Regions from separate parts of the Streptomyces sp. NPDC051907 genome, predicted to be linked through region 2. Evidence: riboswitches for the same ligand, from Rfam matches in the RefSeq annotation. Region 2 holds a riboswitch; each other region holds the start of a gene.
What was found. Region 2 has a riboswitch for cobalamin ahead of AB0M39_RS07295 (DUF4430 domain-containing protein). Riboswitches for the same ligand answer to the same signal wherever they lie in the genome.

Region 1 (7,081 bases), on a different contig from region 2:
CGGAACGGCCGGATAGCAGCGGGAGGGAAGGGCCGCGCGGGCCGACCCAGGCAGCCGGGGTGCGCCGCCGGCGGCGGGCATCGCGCGGGCCGGGCGGATCAGACGTTCAGCCTCGCGAGTCGCCGGCGGCGGGCAGTCGCACGGACCGTGCGGTCAGGGGGCTGACCGTCGACGAAGGACGGTCGCACAGACCGGGCGGTTCAGCCGGGGCGGGCCATCGGCAACCGACGGCCGGGCTGGCCGGGGCAGCCATCGGCAGTGGACGGTCACGCGGACGGCCGCGCATGTCTGGCGGGCCACAGGCTCTCAGCCTGGCCGAGCCACCATCGGCGGCCCGCCCGCGGCGCGGACGCGGCAGCCGGGCGTTCGCACAGACCCAGCGGTCAGCCAAGACCGGCCATCGGCGGCCGACAGCTGCGGAGCAGCCATCAACTGTGGACGGTCACGCGGGCCAGCCGGGGCAAGGCAGTCCGGCGTACGCACAGACCGGCGGGTCATCGGCGGCCGCAGGCCAGCCGTCGCCGTCCACCGCCGCGCCCCCGCCCATCCCCCCGCGTCGGCTCGCCACCCGTTCGCGGCCGAGCAGCGGAGGCTACTTCGTCGGGCCGTAGCCCCGGAGCTTCGCTCCCGCCTCGGCGAGCTGGGGCTCGGTGAGCAGCGACGGTGTGTGGCCGGGCACCGACGACGCCGTCAGCCAGAGTTCGCAGATCGCCTCCAGCTGGGCCGTGCGGTCGTACGCCTGCTGGAGGCTGTCGCCGTACGTGATCGTGCCGTGGTTCTGCAGGAGGCAGCCGGTGCGGTCGCGCAGTGCGTCGCGCATGTTCGCGGCCAGTTCCTCCGTGCCGTACAGGGCGTACGGCGCGACCCGGACCGGGCCGCCCAGGATCGCGATCATGTAGTGGATCGGCGGGAGCTCGGCGACGAGGGTGGAGACGGCGGTGGCGTGCGCCGCGTGGGTGTGGACCACGGCGCGGGCGTCCGTGCCGCGGTAGACCTCCAGGTGCAGCGGCAGCTCGCTCGTGGGGCGGAACTCGCCGAGCACCTGGTCGCCGTCGAGATCGACGGCCACGACGTCCTCGGGGGCGAGCCGGTCGTAGGGGACTCCGCTGGGGGTGACGAGGACGAGGTCGCCGACCCGCACCGAGACATTGCCCGAGGTCCCCACCACGAGACCCTCGGCCGCGGTCCTGCGCGCCGTCGCCACGAGGTCCTGCCATGCCTGCTCGATCGCGTCCTGCCGCACCTGATCGGTCATATGAACGATCCTGCCAGGCGGCCGATGGCGGAGCGCGGCCACCGTCGAGGCCAAAAGGTGATCAAGGTCTCCTCGAACTGTCATGAAAGCCGCTTCTCGCCCTCGCTCAACTCCCCCGGAGCGGAGCCGTCGACGGGCCGGCGCCTCGTCCGCGCCGCGCCGTGACCCGTGCGACTGCTGAGCCGTCGCCGCCCGGACGCGCCCCGCGCCCTCACCCGGGCACACTCCCGCCCCTTCGGCCACTGGCAAGCGGAGCCATGAATCCTCACTCCAGGACACCACCAGGTCCGCCCTAGTTCACCTTCCGTTCACTCAGGTTACGTACGTTCACCGGGCCACTGACGTCAAACGATTGCCTGGGTAAATGGAACACATCTCCTTGCTGCTCGCGATTGTGATCGTGACAGCGCTCGTGTTCGATTTCACGAACGGTTTCCACGACACCGCCAACGCGATGGCGACGACCATCTCGACCGGCGCCCTGAAGCCCAAGACCGCGGTGGCCATGTCCGCCGTGCTCAACCTCGTCGGCGCGTTCCTGTCCGTTGAGGTCGCCAAGACGATCTCCAGCGGCATCGTCACAGAAGCAGGCATCACCCCAGAAGTGATCTTCGCGGCGCTCGTCGGCGCCATCCTCTGGAATCTCCTGACCTGGCTGATCGGTCTGCCGTCCAGCTCCTCGCACGCCCTCATGGGCGGTCTGATCGGCGCCACCATCGCGTCGGTCGGCGTCAGCGGGGTCAACGGCGGCACCGTCGTCACCAAGGTCCTCATCCCCGCGATCGCGGCTCCGCTGGTCGCCGGCCTCGCCGCGTACCTCGCCTCCCGGCTGACGTACAAGATCGGCAAGAACGCCGACCCGAAGGCCACCAAGAAGGGCTACCGCGCCGGACAGATCACCTCGGCCGGCCTGGTCTCCCTCGCGCACGGCACCAACGACGCTCAGAAGACGATGGGCATCATCACGCTGGCGCTCGTCGCCGGCGGCGTGCTCTCCCCCGGCTCCAACCCGCCCATGTGGGTCATCCTCGCGGCCGGCATCGCCATCGCGCTCGGCACCTACCTCGGCGGCTGGCGCATCATCCGCACCATGGGCAAGGGCCTCACCGACCTCCAGCCGCAGCAGGGCTTCGCCGCCCAGACCAGCGCGGCCAGCGTCATCCTCGCCTCCTCCAACCTCGGCTTCTCGCTGTCGACCACGCACTCGTGCTCCGGCGCGGTCATGGGCGCCGGCCTCGGCCGCAAGGGCGGCGTGGTCCGCTGGTCCACCGCCACCCGGATGTTCGTGGCCTGGGGTCTGACCCTGCCGGCCGCCGGTCTGGTCGCCGCGGGCTCGGAGTTCGTCACCAAGCAGGGCGACTGGGGCGTCGCGGCCGTCGCGGTCTTCCTCGTCGCCTCGTGCGCCGCGATCTGGCTGGTCTCCCGCCGCCAGGTCGTCGACCACAACAACGTCAACGACGTCGAGTCCGGCGACGCCGAGCCCGCGGGCGTCGTGACCACCGCCATCGCGGCCGTCACCCCGCCCCCGGCGGGCACGCCCGCCCAGGAATCGCCCGCCCCGGAATTCAAGACCACCATCCCCGCTCCGGCCACCGAGCCGGCCCCCGCGGCCTCGGTGTAAGGACAGATCACCAATGAAAATCGACTGGGCAGCTCTCGGCTCCGTCTTCGGCGTGAGCCTCTTCGCCACCGTCGCCCTCGTGGGTCTGTTCACCCTGGGCATCGTGGGCCTGACCAAGCAGGAGGCGGCCGCCGCACAGGGCGGCTCCGCGGTCCTGGCGCGCACCGGCGCGTACGCCTGCTTCGCGCTGTGCGCGGCGGCAGTGACGTTCGGCATCTATCTGATCGTCGTCTGACGCCTTCTGATCGTGGTCTGACGCCCCGCGATCGCCTTTCCGATCGTGGGGCTGACGCCCCGCGATCGCCCCTCGCACCACCGGCCGGGCCGGGCGCCCTTCGGGTGTCCGGCCCGGCTTTTCTGGCCGCCGGCGCCTGCCGGGACATACGGGCGCCGGTTTTCCGCGCCCGGCGCTCAACCGCCCGCGTGTGTGCCCCAACACACTCCCTCATCGCAGGTCAAAGGCAGGTTGACGGGTGTTCGCGCACCGTGGTGGACTGCCGAGGCCAGCTACGGCGGCAGAAGAGGAAGCCGGTGCGAATCCGGCGCGGTCCCGCCACTGTGACCGGGGAGTCCATCCCCGGGAGCCAGGAACTCTCGCCGCCCGACACGTCGAACCAGGGCGCGGACACCCTGAGTGAGGACAAATTTCTCCATGAAGGTCGTTCGCGGCGAGACGCCGGCCTGAACCCATGCGTGCCGACCGTGAATTCGTGTACGGCGCCGCCGCCGGGCTCGTCGGCGACCTGCTGCTCGGCGATCCCCGCCGGGGGCATCCGGTCGCCGCTTTCGGGCGGGCCGCCGGCGCCGTCGAGCGTGTCCTGTGGCGTGACCACCGCGGCTGGGGCGTGCTGCACACCGCCCTGTGCGCCGGGGGCGCCGCGGGCGGCGCCCTCCTCGTCTCCCGAGCTCTGCGCGGCCGCGGCGCCGCCTCCGTCGCGCTGACCGCCGCCGCCACCTGGGCCGTCGTCGGGGGCACGTCCCTCGGCCGCGAGGCGCGGGCCGTCGGCGGCGCGCTCGCCGCCGGGGACCTCCAGGCCGCGCGGGAGCGGCTCCCCCATCTGTGCGGGCGCGACCCGCAGGCCCTGGACGAGCAGCAGATCGCGCGCGCCGTCGTGGAGTCCGTCGCCGAGAACACCTCCGACGCCGTGGTCGGCGCGCTGGTGTGGGGCGCGCTCGCGGGCGTGCCCGGCCTGGTGGGGTTCCGGGCGGTCAACACCCTGGACGCGATGGTCGGGCACAAGTCGCCGCGCTACCGGCGGTTCGGCTGGGCCTCGGCGCGCCTCGACGACGTGGCCGGCTGGCCCGGCGCCCGGCTCACCGCGGGGCTCGCGGTCCTCGCGGGCGGGGACGCGCGCGGGGCCGTACGGGCGTGGCGGGCCGACGCCGACAAGCACCCGAGCCCCAACGCGGGCCCCGTGGAGGCCGCGTTCGCGGGGGCGCTGGGCGTGCGGCTGGGCGGCGCCCTCTCGTACGGCGGACGCGTCGAGAACCGGCCCGTCCTCAACGGCCGGGGCCGCCCGGTCGAGTTCGGCGACATCGAACGCGCGGTGCGCCTCTCGCGCCGCGTCGGCTGGCTGACGCTGGCGGCCTGCGCGGCGGGCCGCGTGGCGGCGCACGCGCTCGGGAAGACCCGAGGCGGCGCGGAAAGTCCATCGGCACGGGCGAAGGGGCGGGCATGAGCAGGCGCAGGGGCGGCGGCCTGCTGGTCGCCGGAACGACGTCCGACGCGGGCAAGAGCGTCGTCACGGCGGGCATCTGCCGTTGGCTGTCACGCCAGGGAGTGAAGGTCGCGCCCTTCAAGGGCCAGAACATGTCGCTCAACTCCTTCGTCACCCGCGAGGGCGCGGAGATCGGGCGGGCGCAGGCCATGCAGGCGCAGGCCGCGCGCGTGGAGCCGAGCGCGCTGATGAACCCCGTGCTGCTCAAGCCCGGCAGCGACCGCTCCAGCCAGGTCGTGCTGATGGGCAAGCCGGTCGGCGAGCTCAGCGCACGCGGCTACCACGGCGGCAGGCAGCAGGCGCTGCTGGGCACCGTCGTGGAGTGCCTGGAGGAGCTGCGGGGCACATATGAAGCCGTGATCTGCGAGGGGGCGGGCAGTCCGGCCGAGATCAATCTGCGGCGTACGGACATCGTGAACATGGGCATCGCACGGGCCGCGCGCTTCCCGGTCGTCGTGGTCGGGGACATCGACCGCGGCGGGGTCTTCGCGCAGTTCTTCGGCACGACGGCGCTGCTCGGCCCCGAGGACCAGGACCTGGTCGCCGGCTATCTGGTCAACAAGTTCCGGGGCGATGTGACGCTGCTGGAGCCGGGTCTCGACATGCTCCAGCAGCTCACCGGGCGGCCGACGCTCGGCGTGCTGCCCTATGCGCACGGACTCGGCATCGACGAGGAGGACGGGCTGCGCGTGTCCCTGCGGGGCGCGGTCCGCGAGTCGGTCGTCGCGCCGCCCGTCGGCGAGGACGTGCTGCGGGTCGCCGTGTGCGCGGTGCCCCTGATGTCCAACTTCACCGACGTGGACGCGCTGGCCGCGGAGCCGGGCGTGGTGGTGCGGTTCGTCGACCGCCCCGAGGAGCTGGCCGACGCGGACCTCGTCGTCCTGCCCGGCACGCGCGGGACCGTGAAGGCGCTGGCGTGGCTGCGCGAGCGCGGGCTCGCGGACGCGATCGTGCGGCGCGCCGCCGAGGGCCGGCCGGTGCTGGGCGTCTGCGGCGGCTACCAGGCGCTGGGCCGACACATCGTCGACGACGTCGAGTCGAAGGCAGGGGCCGTGGACGGTCTCGGCGTGCTGCCCGTACGCGTCCGGTTCGCGGCCGAGAAGACCCTGGCGCGGCCGGTCGGCAAGGCGCTCGGCGAGCGGGTGGAGGGGTACGAGATCCACCATGGCGTCGCCGAGGTCCTGGGCGGCGAGGCGTTCCTCTCCGACGACGACGGACGGAGTCTGGACGGCTGCAGGGTCGGCGCCGTCTGGGGCACCCACTGGCACGGCTCGCTGGAGAGCGACGGCTTCCGCCGGGCGTTCCTGCGGGAGGTCGCGGCGGCGGCCGGCCGGCGCTTCGTGCCCGCCCCCGACACCTCGTTCGGCGCCCTGCGCGAGGAGCAGCTGGACCGCCTCGGCGACCTGATCGAGGAGCACGCCGACACGGACGCGCTGCTGCGGCTGATCGAGAACGGCCCGCCGCAGGGTCTGCCGTTCGTGCCGCCGGGGGCGCCGTGAGCGCCGCCGGCCGCGGTACCCCCGCGTGGGCGGGGAGCACACAGTCCGTACGGCCGGGCGCCTCGCTGTGCCCGGACCGTCCCCGCCAGAGCGGGGCCGCCGCCGTCGACATCGCTCCACACGACCTCGCACCGCACGACTCCACACCGCACGACATCGCACCGCACGACATCGCTCCACACGACCTCGCACTGCACGACCTCGCCGACGTGCTCGTTCACAGCACTTCCCTCGAAAGGGGTACCCGTTAATGGCCTCGGCTCCCTACCCGTTCACCGCCGTCGTCGGCATGGACGACATGCGGCTGAGCCTGCTGCTCAACGCCGTCTCGCCTGCCATCGGCGGGGTGCTCGTCCGCGGCGAGAAGGGCACGGCGAAGTCCACGATCGTGCGCGGCCTCACCGCCCTGCTGCCCGTCATGGACGTGGTCGCGGGCTGCCGCTTCTCCTGCGCGCCCGAGGCCCCGGACTCGCAGTGCCCCGACGGGCCGCACGAGCCCGGGGCGAACGCCTCGCGGCCGACGCGGATGGTCGAGCTGCCCGTCGGCGCGTCCGAGGACCGGCTCGTCGGCGCGCTGGACATCGAGCGGGCGCTCGCCGAGGGCGTGAAGGCCTTCGAGCCCGGGCTGCTGGCGGACGCGCACCGCGGGATCCTCTACGTCGACGAGGTCAACCTCCTCCACGACCACTTGATCGACCTGCTGCTCGACGCCGCCGCCATGGGCTCCTCGTACGTCGAGCGCGAGGGCGTCTCCGTACGGCACGCGGCCCGCTTCCTGCTCGTCGGGACGATGAACCCCGAAGAGGGCGAGCTGCGGCCCCAGCTGCTGGACCGGTTCGGCCTGACCGTCGAGGTCGCCGCGTCCCGCGAGCCCGAGCAGCGGGTGGAGGTGGTGCGCCGCCGGCTCGCCTACGACGACGACGCGGCCGACTTCGCCGCCCGCTGGGCCGAGGAGGAGACCTCGCTGCGGGAGAGGATCGTCGCCGCG
Region 2 (7,081 bases):
GGGATGCGAAGAAGCGGTCCACGTCGGCGTCCGTCACCTCGGCGAGGGCGGCGGGGCTCCAGCGCGGGTTCCGGTCCTTGTCGACGACCTGTGCGCGGATGCCCTCCACCAGGTCGGGGTGGGCCAGCGCGGCGCAGGACACGCGGTACTCCTGCTCCAGGACTCTCTCCAGCGGGCCGAGTCCACGGGCGCGGCGCAGGGAGGCCAGCGTCGTCTTGAGCGCGGTCGGGGACTTCGTCAGCAGCGTCTGCGCGGTCTCCTTCGCTGCCGCGTCGCCGTGCGAGGACAGTCGCTGGACGATCTCCTCGACGGTGTCCGCCGCGTAGCAGTGGTCGATCCACTCGCGTTGGGTCTCGAGCTCGCCGGGCGGGGCCTGCCCGACGTGGCGGGCGAGCACGTCGTGCACGGGGTGGTCGGCGAGGTCGGCGAGCAGGGCGGGCAGGGCGTCCGCGGGCACGCAGTGGTCGGCCAGGCCGCACAGCAGGGCGTCCGCCGCGCCGACGGGCGTGCCGGTGAGCGCCAGATGGGTACCCAGCTGTCCCGGGGCGAGCCCCAGCAGATAGGTGCCGCCGACGTCGGGGACGAACCCGATGCCGGTCTCGGGCATGGCGATCCGGGATCGCTCGGTCACGATCCGCACGGCGCCGTGGGCGGAGACCCCGACGCCGCCGCCCATGACGATGCCGTCCATGACGGCGACATAGGGCTTGCCGTAGCGGGCGATGCGGGCGTTGAGGCGGTACTCGTCGCGCCAGAAGTCGGCGGACGCCGTCGTGCCCGCTCGGGCGTCCGCGTGGATGGCCCGGATGTCGCCGCCGGCGCACAGTCCCCGCTCGCCGGCGCCGGCGAGCACCACCGTCTCGACCGCGGGGTCGCTCTCCCAGGCGTCGAGGGCGCGGGCGATCGTGCGCACCATGTCGTGGGTGAGGGCGTTGAGGGCCCCCGGCCGGTTGAGGGTGAGGTAGGCGGCGCGCCCCTCGGTGCGCAGCAGTACGGGGTCGTCGCCGGAGGCCGTCATCGGACGGCCTCCGTGAGTCCTCGGGCCACGATGACGCGCATGATCTCGTTGGTTCCTTCCAGGATCTGGTGGACCCGCAGGTCGCGGACGATCTTCTCGATGCCGTACTCGCTCAGATAGCCGTAGCCGCCGTGGAGTTGGAGGGCGCGGTCGGCGACGGAGTAGCCGGTGTCGGTGGCGAAGCGCTTGGCCATCGCGCACAGCTGGGGCGCGCCCGGGTCGCCTCGGTCCAGGGCCTCGGCGGCCTGGCGGACCAGCGCGCGGGCCGCGGCGAGCTCGGTCGCCATGTCGGCGAGCTGGAACTGGAGCGCCTGGGCGTCGAGGAGCCGGGCGCCGAACGCCTCGCGGTCCGCGAGGTAGGCGAGGCTGCGGTCCAGGGCGCTCTGGGCGCCGCCCAGGGAGCAGGCGGCGATGCCGAGCCGGCCGCCGTTGAGGCCGTTCATGGCGATGCGGAAGCCCTCGCCCTCGGCGCCGAGCCTGCGGTCGGCGGGGACTCGTACGCCGTCGAGGAGGACCTGGCGGGTGGGCTGGGCGTTCCAGCCCATCTTCTTCTCGTTCGGGCCGAAGGAGAGGCCGGGGTCGTCGCGTTCGACGACGAAGGCGGAGATGCCGCCGGGGCCGTCCTCGCCGGTGCGGGCCATCACGATGTAGACGTCGGAGGCGCCCGCGCCGGAGATGAACTGCTTCACGCCGGTGAGCACATAGGCGTCCCCGTCCCGTTCGGCGCGGGTCCGCAGTCCTGCGGCGTCCGAGCCTGCTCCGGGCTCGGTCAGGCAGTAGCTGCCCAGCGCCTCGGCGGTGCACAGGGCGGGCAGCCATCTGGCGCGCTGGGCGTCGTCGCCGTAGCGGTCGATCATCCAGGCGACCATGTTGTGGATGGACAGATAGCCTGCGATGGAGGGGCAGCCGCTGGCGAGGACCTCGAAGATCAGCACGCCGTCGGCGCGGGTGAGGCCGGAGCCGCCGTGCTCCTCGTGTACGTAGACGCCGCCGAGGCCGAAGTCCGCGGCGCGGCGCAGGACGTCGACGGGGAAGTGCTTGTCCTGGTCCCAGGACAGCGCGTTCGGGGCCAGGTGCTCCTCGGCGAAGTCGAGGGTGACCTCGGCGAGGGCGAGCTGGTCCTTGGTGAGGGTGGTCGTGGTCATCGCGCTCAGCCCATCGTCGGGATGGTGAAGCTCGCGCCTTCCTTGACCCCGGAGGGCCAGCGGGAGGTCACGGTCTTGGTGCGGGTGTAGAAGCGGATGGCGTCGGGGCCGTGCTGGTTGAGGTCGCCGAAGCCGGAGCGCTTCCAGCCGCCGAAGGTGTGGTAGGCGACGGGGACCGGGATGGGCACGTTGACGCCGACCATGCCGGTGTTCACCCGGCGGGTGAAGTCGCGGGCGGTGTCGCCGTCCCGGGTGAAGATCGCGACCCCGTTGCCGTACGGGTGCTCGCTCGGCAGGCGCAGGGCCTCCTCGTAGTCGGCGGCGCGGACGACCGAGAGCACGGGTCCGAAGATCTCCTCGCGGTAGATCCGCATGGCGGGCGACACCCGGTCGAAGAGCGAGGCGCCGGCGAAGAAGCCGTTCTCGTGGCCGGGGAGCGCGAAGCCGCGGCCGTCGACGACGAGTTCGGCGCCTTCGCCTACGCCGATGTCCACATAGCGGCGGACGCGGTCGAGGGCGTCACGGCTGACGAGCGGGCCGAAGTCCGCGTCCGGGTCGTCGGAGCGTCCGATACGGAGTGTGCCGACGCGTTCCTTGAGCTTGGCGACGAGCGCGTCGGCGGTCTCCTCTCCCACGGGCACGGCGACGGAGATCGCCATGCAGCGCTCGCCGGCCGAGCCGTACCCGGCGCCGACGAGCGCGTCCACGGCCTGGTCGAGGTCGGCGTCCGGCATGACGATCATGTGGTTCTTGGCGCCGCCGAAGCACTGCGCGCGCTTGCCGTGCGCGGCGGCGGTGGCGTAGATGTGCGCCGCGATCGGGGTGGATCCCACGAATCCGACGGCTTGGATCCGGGGGTCCTCCAGCAGGACGTCGACGGACTCCTTGGCGCCGTTGACGACGTTCAGCACGCCGGGGGGCAGCCCGGCCTCCAGGAACAGCTCGGCGAGCCGCAGCGGCACCGAGGGGGCGCGCTCGGACGGCTTGAGGACGAAGGCGTTCCCGCAGGCCAGCGCGGGCGCCATCTTCCACAGCGGGATCATCGCCGGGAAGTTGAACGGGGTGATCCCCGCGACCACGCCGAGCGGGCCGCGCAGCGAGTGCACATCGATGCCGGTGCCGGCGTTGTCGGTGAACTCCCCCTTGAGCAGGTGCGGAATGCCGGCGGCGAACTCGACGACCTCCAGCCCGCGTTGGAGGTCGCCGTGCGCGTCGGCGACCGTCTTGCCGTGCTCGGCGGAGAGCATTCGCGCCAGCTCGTCGCGCTCGCCCTCGACGAGCTGGAGGAACCGGAGCAGGACGCGGGCGCGGCGCTGCGGGTTCCACCCGGCCCACTCCGGCTGGGCGCCGGCGGCGTCGGCGATCGCGGCGCGGGTCTCGTCCCGGCCGGCCAGCGGCACGTGGGCCTGGACCGAGCCGGTGTTGGGGTCGTACACGTCGGAGAAGAGCCCCGAGGCGCCGGCGGTGTGCTTGCCGCCGATGAAATGTGTCAGTTCGCGGACCATGGAAGCCTGCTCTCGTCAGGGGAGATCCGGGGATGGCACGGCGGGCCGCACGACGGCACCGGTCGGGTGCGCCGTGGAGGGCGAGCCGTGGGACGCGAAGGCGGGAAGCCGTCGAAGAGCTACAGCCGGGACATGACGTGCGCGACGTTCATGACGTGGGCGTGCTTCGCCGGATCACCAGGGCCATGGGTACGGACCGGTGCCATGCGTGTCTGCTCCATCCTCGTGGACAACACGGAACACCCCACGGCCGGTATCCTGACTCCCGGATCAGCGCATGCTCTCCGGCCTTCCCGACAGAGGTGCTCTGTCAGTGGCCTTGTCTGGCGGAGAACGCACTCCCCGGTCACAGTGGCGGGACCGCGCCGGATTCACACCGGCTTCCCTGCACCGCGGGCTTGGTTCACGACGATATAGTTGGACGTCCTAGTAAGTCCACCCCCGCCACTCGACCGGGACGGGCATAGGGTCGGTGCATGCGCATCGTCTCGCTGCTCCCGGCCGCCACGGACATCGTCGCCGAGCTCGGGCTGGCGGGGCAGCTCGTGGGCCGGACCCACGAGTGCGACTGGCCGCCACAAGCCGTCGCGGGCGTGCCGGTCGTCACCTCCGCGGAGTTCTCGTCGGACACGCTGAGCAGCCGTGAGATCTCCGACGCGGTGGGCGGCGCCAGGCACTCGGGCTCGTCGCTCTACGCGCTCGACACCGAGGCGCTGGCCTCCCTCGCGCCCGACGTGGTCCTCACCCAGGACCTGTGCGATGTGTGCGCCGTGTCGTACGCGGGGGTCTCCCAGGCCGTACGCGTCCTTCATGGGCGGACACGGGTGCTCAGCCTGGAGCCGAGGACCCTGGACGACGTGCTCGACTGCCTGACGCGCGTGGGGCGGCTGCTGGACGTGGAGCGCGTCGCCCTGCGGCGCCGCGCGGAGCTGACGGCCCGGCTGGCTGCGGTTCGCGACCGCACGGCGGGACTCGCGCAGCCCCGGGTGGCGGCCATCGAGTGGCTGGATCCGCTCTGGCCCGCCGGCCACTGGGTCCCCGAGCAGATCTCCTGCGCCGGCGGACAGCCGCTGCTGGCCGCGCCGGGCGAGCACACCAAGCCGATGAAGTGGGAGGACGTCGTCGCGGCCCGGCCCGACGTCCTGCTCGTCCTGCCGTGCGGCTTCAGTCCGGAGCGGACGCTCCAGGAGCGGGAGCTGCTGACCCGTCTGCCGGGCTGGGAGGAGCTTCCGGCCGTACGAAGCGGAGAGGTCTGGGTGCTCGACGGGCCGGCCTACTTCAACCGTCCGGGGCCGCGCGTGGTCCGAGGCGTGGAGGTGCTGGCCCACGTCCTGCACTCCGAGCAACTGGGCACCGCGGTCGCACCCGGCGAGGCCCGGAGACTGGCCGACGCCTGACCGCGCTCGACATGCCTGTTGCGGTCCGCTCACGGCCGGCTGTGAAGGAATTCGTCAGGACCTCGGGGGAATCTGTGGCCAGGCGCCGCTGCCGCACCCTACGATGCCTCTGCTTCGGCCAAGTACCCGAGCACACAACCGAATTGCATGCACAGCTGGGGGAAGCCGGTGGGAATCCGGCGCTGACCTGCAACCGTGTGCGGCGCCGCGAAGCGCCGCGAGTCGGAGCACCCGGTGTGCGCGCGGCATCGCTTCCCACTGTCATGGTCCGCAGCGCGAAGCCCGGAGTCCCGGTGCGCCGGCCCCTGCCCGCCTCCCTCCCCGGGGAGCCGGCCGGAGCACGGCGCAGACGGGAGGGAGGGAGTCGTCGGCGGGACCTCTCCAGGAAGGCACTCATGCGCCAGCTCCTCGTTCGCTCCGTCGTCGCCACCGCGGCGGCCGGCCTCCTGTCCACCACCGCACCGGCGGTCGCCCACGCGAAGACCGCGCCCCGCTCCAACGCGCCGATCAAGGTGACCCTCAGCGTCCAAGGGCCCGACGGTCTGCTGTTCAAGGGCAGGATCAAGACGAAGGGCCACGACGTCACCACGGCCGCCGGCGGCACGCACAAGTGCGACGGCACGAACGGCGGGGCCAACCCCTCGAAGGCGCCGACGCCGACCGCGGCCCTCGACGACGCGGCCCGCAAGAGACACTTCACCTGGGACGGCGCCTGGTACGCCTCGTTCGACGACTTCTCGGTCGACACCATCAAGGACGTCAGCGGCGGCGGCGTCGCCTACTGGAACATATCCGTCAACGGCACTCCGACGCCCGTCGGCGGCTGCCAGTTCAAGCTGAAGGCCGGCGACCAGGTGGCGTTCACCTGGACGACGTTCTGACCCGTCGGGCCACGCGCACGGCCGTGGGTCCGCGAAGGAGCGCCTCCGCGGACCCACGGCCGCCGGCCGGTCAGCTGCCGTACGTCAGGGCGATCGTGTCGCCCACGTTGATCACCCTGGCGCGGTCGGCCGCGGTGGGAACGGAGCCGTCGACGCTGGCCTTCCACGTCGAACCGCCGCTGTTCGCCGTGCCGTTGACGGCCGTGACGACGCCCGTGCCGGAGGACGGAGTCACGCTCGTGACGCACCCGGACGGGGTCGCGGCGCCGGTCGCCGCCGTCAGGACGTCGCCCAGGGTGGTCGTGGCGCCCGTCGGCGTGAAGGACACCGAGCAGACCTTGAGGGCACCGGATCCGTCGTCGACGGTCAGCGCCAGCTTGGCGGCGGTCCCCGCGGTGAAGCCGCTCTGGGCGACCCACTTCGTCTCGCCCGCGGCGAGAGGAGTCGGCGGGGCGGCGGTGAAGCCGCCGCCCGCCACCGCGCGCAGGCCGTCGATGGACGCGTAGGCGTTGGGCACGGTGTCGCTCGGCAGGTACTTGAACCCGCCGCCCGGCTTGAACTGCTGGGCGATGAGGAAGTCGAGCGGCGTCTTGCCGGCGGCGGTGAGGAAGTCGCCCGTCTGGGGGTTGATCCCACACGCGTTCAGCCCGGAGACAGCCCATCCGTTGGAGTTGGTGTTCGGCCCGAACATGGCGTTGAAGGCGCCCGACCCGACGACCAGCTTGCTCTTGAGGAGGCCTTGGCCTGGACGATGTCGGGGTCGCTCGCGGGCACCCCGGACACGCACAGGGCGGCCATGGAGGCGCCGGTCATGTCGATGTCGCTCGCCGCGGCGAGCTGGGACGGGTTGCCCTCGGCCTTGCCGAAGTTCCAGCCGCCGTCGTTGTGCTGGTTGGCGCGGATGCGTGTGACCACCTTGGCGAGCAGAGCCTGGGGCACCCGCTGGGCGCCCGCCTGCGTCTTCGCCCCGCCGAGCGCGAGGGCCGCGAAGACGGTGCCGTTGTAGTTCGCCGAGGATCCGAAGTAGCCCGCCTCGGCGCTCTGCCAGTAGCCGTAGACGTCGGCGATCAGGTTGCGGCCGGCCGAGATCCTGGCCGGGTCGAGGCCGGCCGCGTAGGCGTTGAGCGTGGCGCGC
Region 3 (7,081 bases), on a different contig from region 2:
GCCCAGCACCTCCAGCAGCCGCTCCTGGCCGTGCGGATCGAGGCCCGCGGTCGGCTCGTCGAGGATCAGCACGCGCGGCCGCATCGCCACCGCGCCCGCGATGGCCGCGCGCTTGCGCTGTCCGTACGAGAGCAGATGCGTCGGCCGGTCGTACAGAGCCGTGATGTCCAGGGCCTGGAGCGCCTCGTCCACCCGGGCCCGGACCTCGTCCTCGGCCAGCCCCAGGTTCATCGGGCCGAAGGAGACGTCCTGGCCGACCGAGGCGGCGAACAGCTGGTCGTCGGGGTCCTGGACGACCAGCTGAACGGTCGTACGGAGCCGGGTCAGCCCGGCCCTGTTGTAGACGACGGGCTCGCCGTTCAGCCGCAGCACGCCCTCCGCGCACTGCAGCCCGCCGCTCAGGAGCCGCAGCAGCGTGGTCTTGCCGCTGCCGTTGCGGCCGAGCAGCGCGGTCGAACGGCCCGCGGCCAGGCCGAAGTCGACGCCGCTGAGCACGGTCGGACCGTCCTGGTAGGCGTACGCCGCCCCGACGAGCTCCACAACGGGCGAGGCGTTCATAGGGCGTACCTTTCGACGACGAGAGTGGCGGCGACGATGCCGCAGAGCAGCGCGGCGGACCCGGCGAGGAACGGCCGTGAGACGGCTGCCGGGGGCAGCAGCACCCGCAGCGATCCGTCGTAGCCGCGCCCGGCCAGCCCCGCCTGCATCCGCCCCGCGCGGTCGAAGGCCTGGACGAACGCCGTCGAGGCCAGCCCCGCGAGGGAACGCCAGGCAGCCGCCCGGGTCGTGTGCCCGAGACGGGCGGCCTGCGCCTGGCGGATGCGGGCGACGGAGTCGAGCAGCAGAAAGCTGATCCGGTACATCACCAGCGCCACGTCGACCACCGCGGGCGGCACGCCGACCCGCACCAGCCGCGGCAGCACGTCGGAGACGGGCGTCGTGAACGCGAAGAGCAGCACGCCCAACGAGGCGGCCGAGGTCCGCAGCAGCAGACGCACGGCGTGCGCCGGCCCGTCGGGCGCGAGCGCGACCAGGCCGTCGGGGCCGCCCACCGCGAACAGCAGCGGAACGGCCCCGGTGACGCAGAAGCCCAGCGGGATGCGGAAAGCGCGCCACAGCTGCCTGGGCGCGACCCGGGCGGGGCCGAGCAGCACGGCGAGCGTGGCGACGGCGACGAAGACGGCCCCCGGCCAGGGCGGCAGACAGACCGCGGCGACGGTCAGCCCGAGGCCGAGGACGGCCTTCTCCACGGGATGGCGGCGGCGCCAGCGACTGCTGTGCGCCGCCGCGTCGATCGGCAGCACCGGCGACTAGACGCGGTCGCCCTGCGGGGCCCCGTCCGCGGGGCGAGCGGAGTCACTCGCCTCCGCCGCCGTACGGTCGGCCTTCGATGCGTCCGCGTCCGCGCCCGGCGCCGCCGCGACGAGCGCCTGCCCCTGACGACGGCCCTTGCGCAGACCGAAGTAGTAGGCGAGCACGCCCGCGCCGAGCGCCGCCTGGAGGGCGAACAGCGCCGACTCGATCTCGCCCGACGGCGGCTCGTACAGCGGCGAGAACCACGGCTCGTAGTCCGGCGCCAGTTCGGTGATCGCCGTCTCCGCCTGCGCGTCCGCGCCGGCGAACGGCTCCTCCTTGTCGTCGCCGAGACCCAGCACCAGAGGCAGGACGGCCAGCGCCGCCACGATCGCGAGCAGCAGAGTGTTGATCTTCGCGTTACGGCTCATCAGACCGCGGCCTCCTGCTTCTTGTCCTGACCCTGGAGCAGCACGCCGAGCCGGGTCAGCTCGCCCTTGCTCGACTGCACCAGCAGCCGCATCACCAGCACGGTCAGCAGGCCCTCGCTCACGGCCAGCGGAATCTGGGTGACGGCGAAGATCCCGCCGAACTTGGCGAGCGCGCCCGCGAAGCCGCTGCCCGGGTCGGGGAACGCCAGCGCCAGCTGGACGCTGGTGACGCAGTACGTCGACAGGTCGGCGACGAACGCTCCGAAGAACACGCTCACCATCAGCGGCAGATCGAACTTCCGCAGCAGCCGGTAGACCGCGTATCCCGCCCAGGGCCCGACGATCGCCATCGAGAAGGCGTTGGCGCCCAGGGTGGTGAGTCCGCCGTGAGCCAGCAGCAGCGACTGGAACAGCAGGGTGATCGTGCCCAGGACCGCCATGATCGGCGGTCTGAACAGGATCGCGCCCAGCCCCGTCCCGGTCGGGTGGGAGCAGCTGCCCGTCACCGACGGGATCTTCAGCGCGGACAGGACGAAGGTGAAGGCGCCGGACGCTCCCAGCAGCAGGGTGGACTCGGGGTTGGCCTTGACCTCCCGGGTGAGCGCACGGACTCCGTGTACGACAAAGGGGGCGGCTGCGGCGCCCCAGGCGGCCGCGTGCAAAGGGGGCAGATACCCCTCGGCTATATGCATGGTCGGGAGACCCTCTCCAGCACCTCGTGGATGGACAACGCGCCTCGGCCGGTCTCCTGGCTGACGGGTCATGATGCCCGGACTCCGCCTTCCCGGGCGCCACGGTCTCCCGCGGCGTCCCAGTGGCTCCCCGTGAGGGGGGTGGAGCCGGACTTCCCGATCACAGTGGCGAGGGCCGCACCGGTACCGCACCGGTTTCCCGTACACCAAGGCGGTGTGACAGTAGTGCTCCCACCAGCGGAATCACAAGCCGCGCACGGATGCACAAGCGCCGCACCCGCCTCCTGGGGCCTCACGTCTTGCGGTAGCCGTACGCCTCCGAGGCCGCCGCTTCCACCGCGTCCAGGCCGCCTCCGGCCGACGCGGTCACCACCGCCGCCACCGCTCCCTCCACGAACGGAGCGTCCACCAGCCGTGCGCCGTCCGGGAGTTCGTCGCCCTCGGCGAGGAGCGCCTTGACCGTCAGCACGGCGCTGCCCAGATCGACGAGGACCGCCACGCCCGCGCCCCGGTCGACCTCCCGAGCCGCCTGGACGATCAGATCTGAGCTGGTGCCGAGCCCGCCGTCGGGCGTGCCGCCCGCGGCGGCGACGGGCGCGATCGCTCCGCCGCCGGCGAGTCCCCGGGCCAGGTCGGCGACGGACTGGGCGACCTGCCCGCTGTGCGAGACCAGGACGATCCCGACGAGCGCCGGCTCCGGTCCCGTCGTCCCCGTACCCGGCTGCGGCTGCGGCGCCGTGCTCATACGACCGCCTCCGCCAGCGTCGCGATCAACAGCGCCGAGGACGTCGCGCCGGGGTCCTGGTGCCCGATGCTGCGCTCGCCCAGGTAGCTGGCCCTGCCCTTGCGCGCCTGCAACGGCACGGTCGCCAGCGCCCCGCTCTCGGCGGCCTCGCGGGCCGCCGCGAACGAGTCCGTGCCCTCGCCGAGGGCCTCGACCGCCGGCTCCAGCGCGTCCAGCATCGTCTTGTCGCCTGCCTTCGCCCCGCCGAGCTGCGCCACGGCCGCCACGCCCGCGCGCAGCGCCTCGGCCAGCTGCCCGGGCGTCACCTCGGCGTCGTCGCCGAGCGCCTTGCCGGTGCGCCGCAGCAGCGTTCCGTACAGCGGGCCGGACGCCCCGCCCACGGTCGAGATCAACTGGCGTCCCGCCAGCGTCAGCACGGCGCCCGGGGTGGCCGGCGACTCCTTCTCCAGAACAGCCGTCACCGCCGCGAAGCCGCGTTGGAGATTGCTGCCGTGGTCGGCGTCGCCGATCGCCGAGTCCAGCTCGGTGAGACGGTCCGCCTCCCGGTCCACGGCGGCCGCGGCCCCGGTCAGCCAGCGGCGGAAGAATTCGGCGTCCAGCACATGAACTCCTAGGCAGTCAGCGGTCCCCGGCCCCTTCAGCGACCCCAGCGAAGCGCCGCGGTCTGCACCGGGGCGTCCCACAGCCGCAGCAGCTCCTCGTCGACCTGGCAGAGCGTCACCGAGCAGCCGGCCATGTCGAGCGAGGTCACATAGTTCCCGACGAGGGTACGGGCCACCGGCACGCCGCGCTCGGCGAGCACCCGCTGCACCTCCGCGTTGTACCCGTACAGCTCCAGCAGCGGGGTGGCCCCCATTCCGTTGACGAGCGCGATCACCGGACCGGTCGGGGCGAGGTCGTCCAAGACGGCGTGCACCGCGAAGTCGGCGATCTCCCGGGAGGTCATCATGGCGCGCCGCTCCCGGCCCGGCTCGCCGTGGATGCCGATGCCCAACTCCAGCTCCCCGGGCGGGAGGTCGAAGGTCGGGCTGCCCTTCGCGGGCGTGGTGCAGGCGCTCAGCGCGACGCCGAAGCTGCGGGAACTCGCGTTCACCTGCCGGGCGACGGCCTCGACCCGCTCCAGCGGGGCGCCCGCCTCGGCGGCCGCTCCCGCGATCTTCTCGACGAACAGGGTCGCTCCGGTGCCCCGGCGCCCCGCCGTGAACGTGCTGTCGGTGACCGCCACGTCGTCGTCGACCACGACCCGGGCGAGCCGGACCCCTTCGTCCTCGGCGAGCTCGGCGGCCATCTCGAAGTTGAGGACGTCGCCGGTGTAGTTCTTGACGATGAAGAGCACCCCCTCGCCGCTGTCCACGGCGGCGGCCGCCCGCGCCATCTGGTCGGGCACGGGGGAGGTGAAGACCTCTCCGGGGCAGGCGGCGTCGAGCATGCCGGGCCCGACGAACCCGCCGTGCAGCGGCTCATGCCCCGACCCGCCTCCGGAGACCAGCCCGACCTTCTGGGCGACGGGTGCGTCCCGCCGTACGATCACCCGGTTCTCCACGTCCACGGCCAGCTCGGGGTGCGCGGCGGCCATTCCGCGCAGCGCGTCCGCGACGACGGTCTCCGGCACGTTGACAAGCATCCTCATGGGTATCTCCCGGTGAGATCGACTACACATCAGGCCCAGCGGCGGCCGCGTCCGCCCTGATGGCGACGGTAGGCCAGCCTGCCGCCCAGGGCCAGGCGGGTGAGCGCCTTGATCGGGTCGGGGGGCGAAACGGCACGGCGAGCGGGAGACGGGCGGCTCGTCGGTGTCGAACATGAATTCGATTGGCGGGAGGTGTGCAGAGGGGGGCAGGGGGTGTACGGCGCCCGGCCCCGCGAGCGATCGCGAGCTGTCGGCCCGCGACCGGGGCGTCTGGGGGCCCGAGGCTTGTCGAACCGCGATCCGGCTCACCCGACGACCGTAGGCGGCCCCGGGAAGCGGAAGGCCTGGTTCAAACGCGCTCCTGAGGGACCGATGTTCTCTCTTGGCGCCGCACTCGGCCCAGGTGTTGCCTGATGGGCGTCGGAGGAGACAGCCATGAGCACTGAGAAGCGCCGCCCGCCTGCCGCGCCGCGATGGAACCGTCTGCTGGCCCTGTCGGCCGCGCTTGTGCTCGCGGTCACGGCCGCGGCCTGCGCGGACGGGCGGCCCTCGGCGCCGGACGCGCCCGCGAGCGACGTCCGGGCGGAAGCCGGGCCGTGGACAGACGCCGGATCGTCCCTCGGCGGACCCGGCGCGAACGGCCTGGAGCAGAAGGGCTCTTCGGGGTCCACCGTCCCCGCGGCCCGGATGCCGCCGTTGGAGCGGACCGTGGGCGGCGGCAAGCGGCAGCTGCGCACCTCGGTGTACTTCCTGCACGGCGAGCACATGTCCCCGGCCCCGCGCCAGGTCACCGCGCCCGCCACCGCCGACGGCGCGCTGCGCGCCCTGCTCGCGGGGCCCAGCCGCGCGGAGCGGGCGGACGAGCGCACCACGGCCATCCCGGCGGGCACGGCCCTCAACTCGGTGGTCGTACGCAGGAACCTGGCGACCGTGGACCTGTCCGAACGGTTCGACGACGGCGGCGATACGTCCCTGCGGGCCCGCGTCGCCCAGGTCGTCTTCACCGCGACGCGCTTCCCCGAGATCCACAAGGTGCGGTTCGCGCTCGACGGCAAGCCGGTGAGCAGCCTCGGCGGCGAGGGCGTCGCCCTCGACAAGCCGGTGGGCCGCGCGGACTTCGAGGACCTGACGCCACAGATCCTGGTGGAGGGCCCGCTGCCGGGCAGCGAGATCGGCAGCCCGGTGCGGGTGTGGGGCAGCGCGAACACCTTCGAGGCCGCCTTCAATCTGAAGATCACGGACTCCGCCGGCCGTGCGGCGGCCGACGCCTTGGTCACGGCCTCCTCGGGGTCGGGCACGCGGGGGAGCTTCGACGTGACGCTGCCCTACCGGGCCGTGCGCTCCGGCGGCGGCATGCTGACCGCGTACTACCGCTCCGTTGAGGACGCCCGTCTGGTGGTCGTCGACACGGTCCCGCTGACGCTGAACCGCTGACGCGCACCGCCTGCTGACGCACGCCTGACCTGCACGGCCGCCGACGCACCGCGGTCCGACGGCGCCCCGCCCCCGACCGACCGAGGCCCGGCGACGCACCCGCCCTCAGGCCCGCAGGTCCTCCGCCGCGTCCGCGACCCGCGCGATCAGCCGCAGCAGCACCTGCTGCTCGTCCTCGTCGAGAGGCGACAGGAACACCCGGTTCATCCGGCTGGTGCGGCTGACGAGCCTGCGGTGGAGCTTCTCGCCCTCGTCGGTCAGCTCCAGCACATTGCGCCGGCCGTCCAGCGGATCCCGCACCCGCGCCAGGAGCCCGCGCCGGGCGAGGCGGGCGACCACGTCGGCGATGGTGGAGCGGTCCAGGTGGACGTGCCGGCCGAGCGTGCGCTGGTCGATGCCCGGCTTCTCGACGAGAGTGTTGAGCACCGCGAACTGCGGCGAGGTGGTCTCCTCGGAGACCATCGCGCCCCACAGCAGGGAGTGCGCCTGCTGAAGCCGTCGGGCCAGATGCCCGGGGTGGGTGCTCAGATCGACCGCGGTCATACGGCCCCCCTCACTAGTACGTGTACTGACCTATTGACGGACGAGTATCTGCGTGGAAGCGTACTGCCTCGTTACCAAAAATAGTCAGTGCACTGAGTATTATTCACTGCTTGCACCACGGAGTGACGATGGCCGACATCCGCAGTCTCCACGACGCCGTGGCGGACCTCATCCACGACGGCGACACCGTCGCGCTGGAGGGCTTCACCCACCTGATCCCGTTCGCGGCGGCGCACGAGATCATCCGCCAGGGCGTCACCGACCTCACCCTCGTACGGATGACCCCCGACGTCGTCTACGACCAGCTCATCGG
Region 4 (7,081 bases), on a different contig from region 2:
GAGTCAGTGCGGCCGAAACCGTCCCGCGGGGAATTCGAGCGGATACGGACGGACCAACAGGAGTCGGACCCCGCTTCCGGGTTGCGGCGCCGCTGAACTGGGCTCTCATCGAAAGTCGTTGCCGTACCGATATGCGGACAGGGGGTGCGGGACGCCGAGCCCTCGCCTAGATTTCCTGCGCATTACAGGTGATCAGCAAGGGGACGGAGTCGCCGTATGACAGCAGTGCCCGAGGCGCCAGAAGTGCCGGATGAGCCTGAAGCGCCCGAAGTGAGACAACCCGTGGTCACTCCCGTGCGCGTGATCGTCGCCCTCTGCCTCGTCGCGCCCTTTGTGGCGATGCTCTGGGTGAGCTCTTATGCCAAGGTCGATCCGAAGTTCATCGGCATTCCCTTCTTCTACTGGTATCAGATGCTCTGGGTCGTCATTTCGACCGTTCTGACGATGGTCGCGTATCAGCTCTGGCAGCGTGACCAGCGCGCCCGAAAGGCAGGTGCGTCGAAGTGAAGGACGGCGTGAACGGCGTCGCACTCGCCGTCTTCATCTTCTTCTTCCTGGCCGTCACGGTCATGGGATTCCTCGCGTCGCGCTGGCGCAGAGCCGAGAACGAGAACAGCCTCGACGAATGGGGCCTGGGCGGACGGTCGTTCGGCACCTGGGTCACCTGGTTCCTGCTCGGCGGCGACCTCTACACGGCGTACACCTTCGTCGCCGTCCCGGCGGCGATCTACGCGGCGGGCGCGGCGGGCTTCTTCGCCGTCCCGTACACGATCCTCGTCTACCCGCTGATCTTCACCTTCCTGCCGCGCCTGTGGTCGGTGTCGCACAAACACGGATACGTCACCACATCCGACTTCGTGCGCGGACGGTTCGGCTCCAAGGGGCTCTCGCTGGCCGTGGCGGTCACCGGCATCCTGGCGACGATGCCGTACATCGCGCTCCAGCTGGTCGGCATCCAGGCCGTGCTCGACGTGATGGGCGTCGGCGGCGGCGAGACCACCCACTGGTTCGTCAAGGACCTGCCGCTCCTCATCGCCTTCGGCGTGCTGGCCGCGTACACCTACTCCTCCGGGCTGCGGGCGCCGGCGCTGATCGCGTTCGTGAAGGACACGCTGATCTACATCGTCATAGCGGTGGCGATCATCTACATCCCGATCAAGCTCGGCGGCTTCGACGAGATCTTCGCCAAGGCCGGCGAGGCGTACGCGCAGATCAACCCGGCGACGGACAAGCCGAAGGGCGCGCTGGTGCCCGGGGAGATGGGCCAGTGGGGCTATGCCACGCTGGCGCTGGGCTCCGCGCTGGCGCTGTTCATGTACCCGCACTCGATCACGGCGACGCTCTCCTCGCGCAGCCGTGACGTGATCCGCCGCAACACCACGATCCTGCCGCTGTACTCGCTGATGCTGGGACTGCTGGCGCTGCTGGGCTTCATGGCGATCGCGGCGGGCGTGAAGGTGAAGAACGGGCAGCTGGCGATCCCGCAGCTGTTCGAGAACATGTTCCCGGACTGGTTCGCGGGCGTCGCGTTCGCGGCGATCGGCATCGGCGCCCTGGTGCCGGCGGCGATCATGTCGATCGCGGCAGCGAATCTGTTCACCCGGAACATCTACAAGGACTTCATCAAGCCGGACGCGACGCCGGCGCAGGAGACGAAGGTCTCCAAGCTGGTGTCGCTGCTGGTGAAGGTGGGGGCCCTGGCCTTCGTTCTGACGATGGACAAGACGGTCGCGATCAACTTCCAGCTGCTGGGCGGAATCTGGATCCTGCAGACCCTGCCGGCGCTGGTGGGCGGCCTGTTCACCCGCTGGTTCCACCGCTGGGCGCTGCTCGGGGGCTGGGCCGTGGGCATGATCTACGGCACAGCGGCCGCGTACGGAGTGGCCTCCCCGACGCAGAAGCACTTCGGCGGCTCGTCGGCGGAGATTCCGGGCATCGGCGAGATCGGCTACATCGGTCTGACGGCCTTCGTGCTGAACGTGGTGGTGACGGTAGTGCTCACCTTCGTCCTGCGGGCGCTCAAGGCGCCCGACGGCGTGGACGAGACGAGCCCGTCGGACTACACCGCGGACGCGGGCGACCCGGGCGTCCAGGTCGAGCTGCCCAAGGCGACGGCCGGCGCCGGGCACTGAGGGAACGCTCCACAAGGGGCGGGGCGGGGGCGAGTCCCCCTCCCCGCCCTTCTCCATGGCCGGCGCCGATCCCGGAGCCCGCGGCAGCCGCAGGCGGCCCCCAAGGCGCCTCCCCACGGCCTCCAGACGGCCTTCCCAAGGCTTCCAGACGGCCTTCTCGCGGCCTCCAGACGGCCTCCTCGGCCGCCTCGCAAGCCGAACTCCCACGCCCCCTAGGCGAGGACGGCTAGGGCCAAAGCCCCGAGGCCGACACAACATGTGGGGGGTGCCTCATCAACCCGCCCCCACATGTATGCTCGTGCTCGCTGTCGCCGCAGGGGAATCCGGTGCGAATCCGGAACTGTCCCGCAACGGTGTGCTGTGGTGCGCTTTGTCGTATCCGCGCCAGTCCGAAGACCTGCCGACGGTGCATCCGGCTCGACCGATCCGGGTGCCGAGACGTCCGGGCCTCGCGGTTGGGCCGGTGGACGCCGTTCGGTGTGCTCCCCTGAGCCGGGTGCGCACACCCTCCAAACGGCCTCCCCTCCCCCGCGGCCCAGAGCCGAGCGAGGGAGAGCACCACGTGACCATCGCGCCAGCCGATCCGGCTTCAGGCATCGCCGAGCAGGCAGCCGACGGGCCTGGGACCGCGCTTCTGCGGACCCTGACCGACCTGACGGCCGACCTGCCCGACACCGACCCCGGCCGGGTCGCCGCCGCCGCGCTGCGCGGTCGCAACGCCCAGTCGGACGCGGCCGAGCTGCGGAGCCTGGCCACCGACGCGGCCGCGGGGCTGATCTCCGAGGACCCTGCCTACTCCCGGCTCGCCGCCCGCCTGCTGACCCGTCACATCGCCGACGAGGCCGCGGGACAGGGCGCGGTGGCCTTCTCCGCGTCCGTCGCCGTCGGCTACCGCGAGGGCCTGATCGCCGACCGCACCGCCGCGTTCGTCGAGCTGCACGCCGACCGCCTGGACGCCCTCCTCGACCCGCAGGCCGACGACCGCTTCGGCTACTTCGGGCTGCGCACCCTCTACAGCCGCTACCTCCTGCGCCACCCGCTGACCCGTCAGGTCATCGAGACCCCACAGCACTTCATGCTGCGCGTGGCCTGCGGGCTCGCCGAGGACGAGTCGGTGCGCGCGCTGGACGAGGTCGCCGCGCTGTACGGGCTGATGAGCCGGCTCGACTACCTCCCCTCCTCGCCCACGCTCTTCAACTCCGGCACCCGCCACCCCCAGATGTCGTCCTGCTACCTGCTGGACTCCCCGCTGGACGAGCTCGACTCCATCTACGACCGGTACCACCAGGTCGCGCGCCTGTCCAAGCACGCCGGCGGCATCGGACTCTCGTACTCGCGCATCCGCGCCCGCGGCTCCCTCATCCGCGGCACCAACGGCCACTCCAACGGCATCGTGCCGTTCCTGAAGACCCTCGACGCCTCGGTCGCCGCGGTGAACCAGGGCGGCCGGCGCAAGGGCGCCGCCGCGATCTACCTGGAGACCTGGCACGCGGACATCGAGGAGTTCCTCGAGCTGCGCGACAACACCGGCGAGGACGCCCGCCGTACGCACAACCTGAACCTCGCACACTGGATCCCCGACGAGTTCATGCGCCGCGTCGAGGCCGACGCCGACTGGTCGCTGTTCTCCCCGGCCGACGCGCCGCACCTCGTCGACCTGTGGGGCGACGAGTTCGACGCCGCGTACCGCAAGGCCGAGGCCGAGGGCCTGGCGCGCAAGACCATCCCGGCGCGCGACCTGTACGGCCGGATGATGCGCACCCTCGCGCAGACCGGCAACGGCTGGATGACCTTCAAAGACGCCTCCAACCGCACCGCCAACCAGACCGCCGAGCCCGGCAAGGTCGTCCACTCCTCGAACCTGTGCACCGAGATCCTCGAGGTCACCGACGACGGCGAGACCGCCGTGTGCAACCTCGGCTCGGTCAACCTCGGGTCGTTCGTGACCGAGGGCGGCGAGCTGGACTGGGAGCGTCTCGACGAGACCGTCCGCACGGCCGTCACGTTCCTCGACCGGGTCGTGGACATCAACTTCTACCCGACCGAGCAGGCCGGGCGCTCCAACTCCCGCTGGCGGCCGGTGGGCCTGGGCGCGATGGGCCTCCAGGACGTCTTCTTCAAGCTCCGGCTGCCCTTCGACTCGCCCGAGGCGAGGGCGCTCTCCACCAAGATCGCCGAGCGGATCATGCTCGCCTCGTACGAGGCGTCCTGCGACCTCGCCGAGCGCAACGGTCCGCTGCCGGCCTGGTCCGAGACGCGCGCGGCCCGGGGCGTCCTGCACCCAGACCACTATGGCGCCGCCGTCGAGCTGAACTGGCCGGCTCGCTGGGAGGCGCTGCGCGCCCGCGTCGCCGAGGTCGGCATGCGCAACTCGCTGCTTCTGGCCATCGCGCCGACCGCGACCATCGCCTCGATCGCCGGCGTGTACGAGTGCATCGAGCCGCAGGTCTCCAACCTCTTCAAGCGCGAGACGCTCAGCGGCGAGTTCCTCCAGGTCAACGGCTACCTGGTGGAGGAGCTGAAGAACCTGGGCGTGTGGGACGCGCAGTCCCGCGAGGCGCTGCGCGAGTCCAGCGGCTCGGTACAGGGCTTCAGCTGGATCCCCGAGGACGTGCGGGCGCTGTACCGCACGGCGTGGGAGATCCCGCAGCGCGGCCTGATCGACATGGCGGCGGCCCGCACGCCGTTCCTGGACCAGTCGCAGTCGCTGAACCTGTTCCTGGAGACGCCGACCATCGGCAAGCTGTCGTCGATGTACGCGTACGCCTGGAAGCAGGGCCTGAAGACGACGTACTACCTGCGCTCCCGCCCCGCGACGCGGATCGCCCGCGCGGCCGGCGGCCCCTCGGCCGCCGTCCCCGCCCCCATCCCCCTGCAGCAGGCCGCGCCCGACGCGGACGCCGTCGCCTGCTCCCTTGAGAACCCCGAGTCCTGCGAGGCCTGCCAGTAATGAGCACCACCGACGCCGAGAAGAACCTGCTCGATCCGGGCTTCGAGCTGACCCTGCGGCCGATGCGCTACCCGGACTTCTACGAGCGCTACCGCGACGCGATCAAGAACACCTGGACCGTGGAGGAGGTCGACCTCCACTCCGACGTCGCCGACCTCGCCAAGCTCACCCCGGCCGAGCAGCACATGATCGGCCGTCTGGTCGCGTTCTTCGCGACCGGCGACTCGATCGTCTCGAACAACCTGGTGCTGACGCTCTACAAGCACATCAACTCCCCCGAGGCGCGGCTCTACTTGAGCCGTCAGCTCTTCGAGGAGGCCGTGCACGTCCAGTTCTATCTGACGCTGCTGGACACCTACCTTCCCGACCCGGAGGACCGCGCGGCCGCGTTCGACGCGGTCGAGGAGATCCCCTCCATCCGCGAGAAGGCGCAGTTCTGCTTCAAGTGGATCAACGAGGTCGAGAAGCTGGACCGGCTGGAGACGCAGGCCGACCGCCGTCGCTTCCTGCTCAACCTGATCTGCTTCGCGGCCTGCATCGAGGGCCTGTTCTTCTACGGCGCCTTCGCGTACGTGTACTGGTTCCGCTCCCGCGGCCTGCTGCACGGCCTGGCCACCGGCACCAACTGGGTGTTCCGGGACGAGACCATGCACATGAACTTCGCGTTCGAGGTCGTGGACACGGTCCGCAAGGAGGAGCCGGAGCTCTTCGACGACGCCCTCCAGCAGCAGGTCACCGACATGCTGAAGGAGGCCGTGGAGGCGGAGCTGCAGTTCGGCCGCGACCTGTGCGGCGACGGTCTGCCGGGCATGAACACCGAGTCGATGCGCGAGTACCTCGAGTGCGTCGCCGACCAGCGTCTGACCCGGCTGGGCTTCGCTCCGGTGTACGGCTCGTCGAATCCGTTCTCCTTCATGGAGCTCCAGGGCGTCCAGGAGCTGACCAACTTCTTCGAGCGCCGTCCGTCCGCCTACCAGGTGGCGGTCGAGGGCTCGGTCGGCTTCGACGACGAGTTCTAGCCGTTCCGAGGACGGGGGGCTGAACGGCCGGGCAGGCGCGCGGGGGGGGCGCCGGCCCGGCCGTTCGGCATTCGTGCGTCCGTCCGCCGGCGGCAAGCCGAAGGCCCCGCACCGGTCACCGGAACGGGGCCTTCCGAGCAGCTAGAGCGGTCAGGCGTTGGCGACGACCGGGTAGCGGGGCGTGCCCTCTTCCATCTGCCGCAGGGCGTCCTTGCGGTCCCGCTTGGAGAGCCGGTCGATGTACAGGTAGCCGTACAGGTGGTCCGTCTCGTGCTGCAGGCAGCGCGCGAAGTACCCGGTGCCGCGGACCTTGATCGGCTTGCCCTGGGCGTCCTGCCCGCGCACCACCGCGTAGTCCGGGCGCGCGAGCTCGGCGTACGCCGTCGGGACCGACAGGCAGCCCTCGTTGGCCTCCTCGAGCGCGCGGCGTTCGGCCGGCAGCTCCTCCAGCACCGGGTTGCAGACGACGCCCACGTGCCGCGCGCCCTCGTCGTCCGGGCAGTCGTACACGAAGACCTTCAGGTCCACGCCGATCTGGTTGGCGGCCAGGCCCACGCCCTCCGCCGTCCGCTGGCTGGCGAACATGTCGTCGATGAGAGCGGCGAGCTTGTCGTCGAACTCGGTGACGTCCTTGCACTCCTTGTGGAGCACCGGGTTGCCGACGACCGTGATCGGGCGCGACGTGCCGCGCTCGCGGTACGCCAGCTCACGCTCCTCGCAGTCCTCTGTGTCTACGACGAACCCATCGTTGACCTGCTGGTCCGTCTCCTGCTGCGACGCCATGTCAGCCGTACGCCCTTCTCGGTACTGGGGTCCCCCCGGAGCTCCGGGGGGCCTGGCCACTTACGTGTCCGTACAGCCTACGGCCAGCGCTCAGCAGACTTCCTCGAGATCGCGCCACTCACGGGTGTCCGGGCTGTCGGCGACCCAGCCGTCCAGCAGGCCCCGCACCAGCCCGGCGGGAGCGGCGATCCCGCACT

Region 1: linked by a shared signal. The riboswitch ahead of AB0M39_RS16080 (cobalamin biosynthesis protein) and the one ahead of AB0M39_RS07295 (DUF4430 domain-containing protein) in region 2 are both predicted to bind cobalamin.
Region 3: linked by a shared signal. The riboswitch ahead of AB0M39_RS24570 (energy-coupling factor ABC transporter permease) and the one ahead of AB0M39_RS07295 (DUF4430 domain-containing protein) in region 2 are both predicted to bind cobalamin.
Region 4: linked by a shared signal. The riboswitch ahead of AB0M39_RS26430 (ribonucleoside-diphosphate reductase subunit alpha) and the one ahead of AB0M39_RS07295 (DUF4430 domain-containing protein) in region 2 are both predicted to bind cobalamin.

Annotation. Positions count from the first base shown of each region.
Region 1 covers NZ_JBFAYB010000025.1:14,135-21,215, reverse strand. The annotation lists gene AB0M39_RS16095 (class II aldolase/adducin family protein) at 593-1,255, opposite strand; gene AB0M39_RS16090 (inorganic phosphate transporter) at 1,620-2,876, shown strand; gene AB0M39_RS16085 (hypothetical protein) at 2,890-3,111, shown strand; cobalamin riboswitch at 3,358-3,490, shown strand; gene AB0M39_RS16080 (cobalamin biosynthesis protein) at 3,566-4,555, shown strand; gene AB0M39_RS16075 (cobyric acid synthase) at 4,552-6,093, shown strand; gene AB0M39_RS16070 (putative cobaltochelatase) at 6,344-7,081, shown strand, end outside.
Region 2 covers NZ_JBFAYB010000007.1:137,324-144,404, reverse strand. The annotation lists gene AB0M39_RS07315 (enoyl-CoA hydratase/isomerase family protein) at 1-1,018, opposite strand, end outside; gene AB0M39_RS07310 (acyl-CoA dehydrogenase family protein) at 1,015-2,163, opposite strand; gene AB0M39_RS07305 (CoA-acylating methylmalonate-semialdehyde dehydrogenase) at 2,169-3,668, opposite strand; cobalamin riboswitch at 3,899-4,078, opposite strand; gene AB0M39_RS07300 (cobalamin-binding protein) at 4,145-5,065, shown strand; cobalamin riboswitch at 5,182-5,319, shown strand; gene AB0M39_RS07295 (DUF4430 domain-containing protein) at 5,461-5,946, shown strand; partial or broken gene AB0M39_RS07290 (hypothetical protein) at 6,017-7,081, opposite strand, start outside.
Region 3 covers NZ_JBFAYB010000051.1:9,842-16,922, forward strand. The annotation lists gene AB0M39_RS24555 (ATP-binding cassette domain-containing protein) at 1-558, opposite strand, end outside; gene cbiQ (cobalt ECF transporter T component CbiQ) at 555-1,304, opposite strand; gene AB0M39_RS24565 (energy-coupling factor ABC transporter substrate-binding protein) at 1,311-1,724, opposite strand; gene AB0M39_RS24570 (energy-coupling factor ABC transporter permease) at 1,724-2,416, opposite strand; cobalamin riboswitch at 2,445-2,642, opposite strand; gene AB0M39_RS24575 (PTS fructose transporter subunit IIA) at 2,709-3,161, opposite strand; gene dhaL (dihydroxyacetone kinase subunit DhaL) at 3,158-3,763, opposite strand; gene dhaK (dihydroxyacetone kinase subunit DhaK) at 3,799-4,791, opposite strand; gene AB0M39_RS24590 (GerMN domain-containing protein) at 5,227-6,225, shown strand; gene AB0M39_RS24595 (MarR family transcriptional regulator) at 6,331-6,768, opposite strand; gene AB0M39_RS24600 (CoA-transferase) at 6,897-7,081, shown strand, end outside.
Region 4 covers NZ_JBFAYB010000057.1:47,114-54,194, forward strand. The annotation lists gene AB0M39_RS26420 (DUF3311 domain-containing protein) at 217-507, shown strand; gene mctP (monocarboxylate uptake permease MctP) at 504-2,132, shown strand; cobalamin riboswitch at 2,408-2,552, shown strand; gene AB0M39_RS26430 (ribonucleoside-diphosphate reductase subunit alpha) at 2,695-5,082, shown strand; gene AB0M39_RS26435 (ribonucleotide-diphosphate reductase subunit beta) at 5,082-6,101, shown strand; gene def (peptide deformylase) at 6,252-6,884, opposite strand; gene AB0M39_RS26445 (hypothetical protein) at 6,975-7,081, opposite strand, start outside.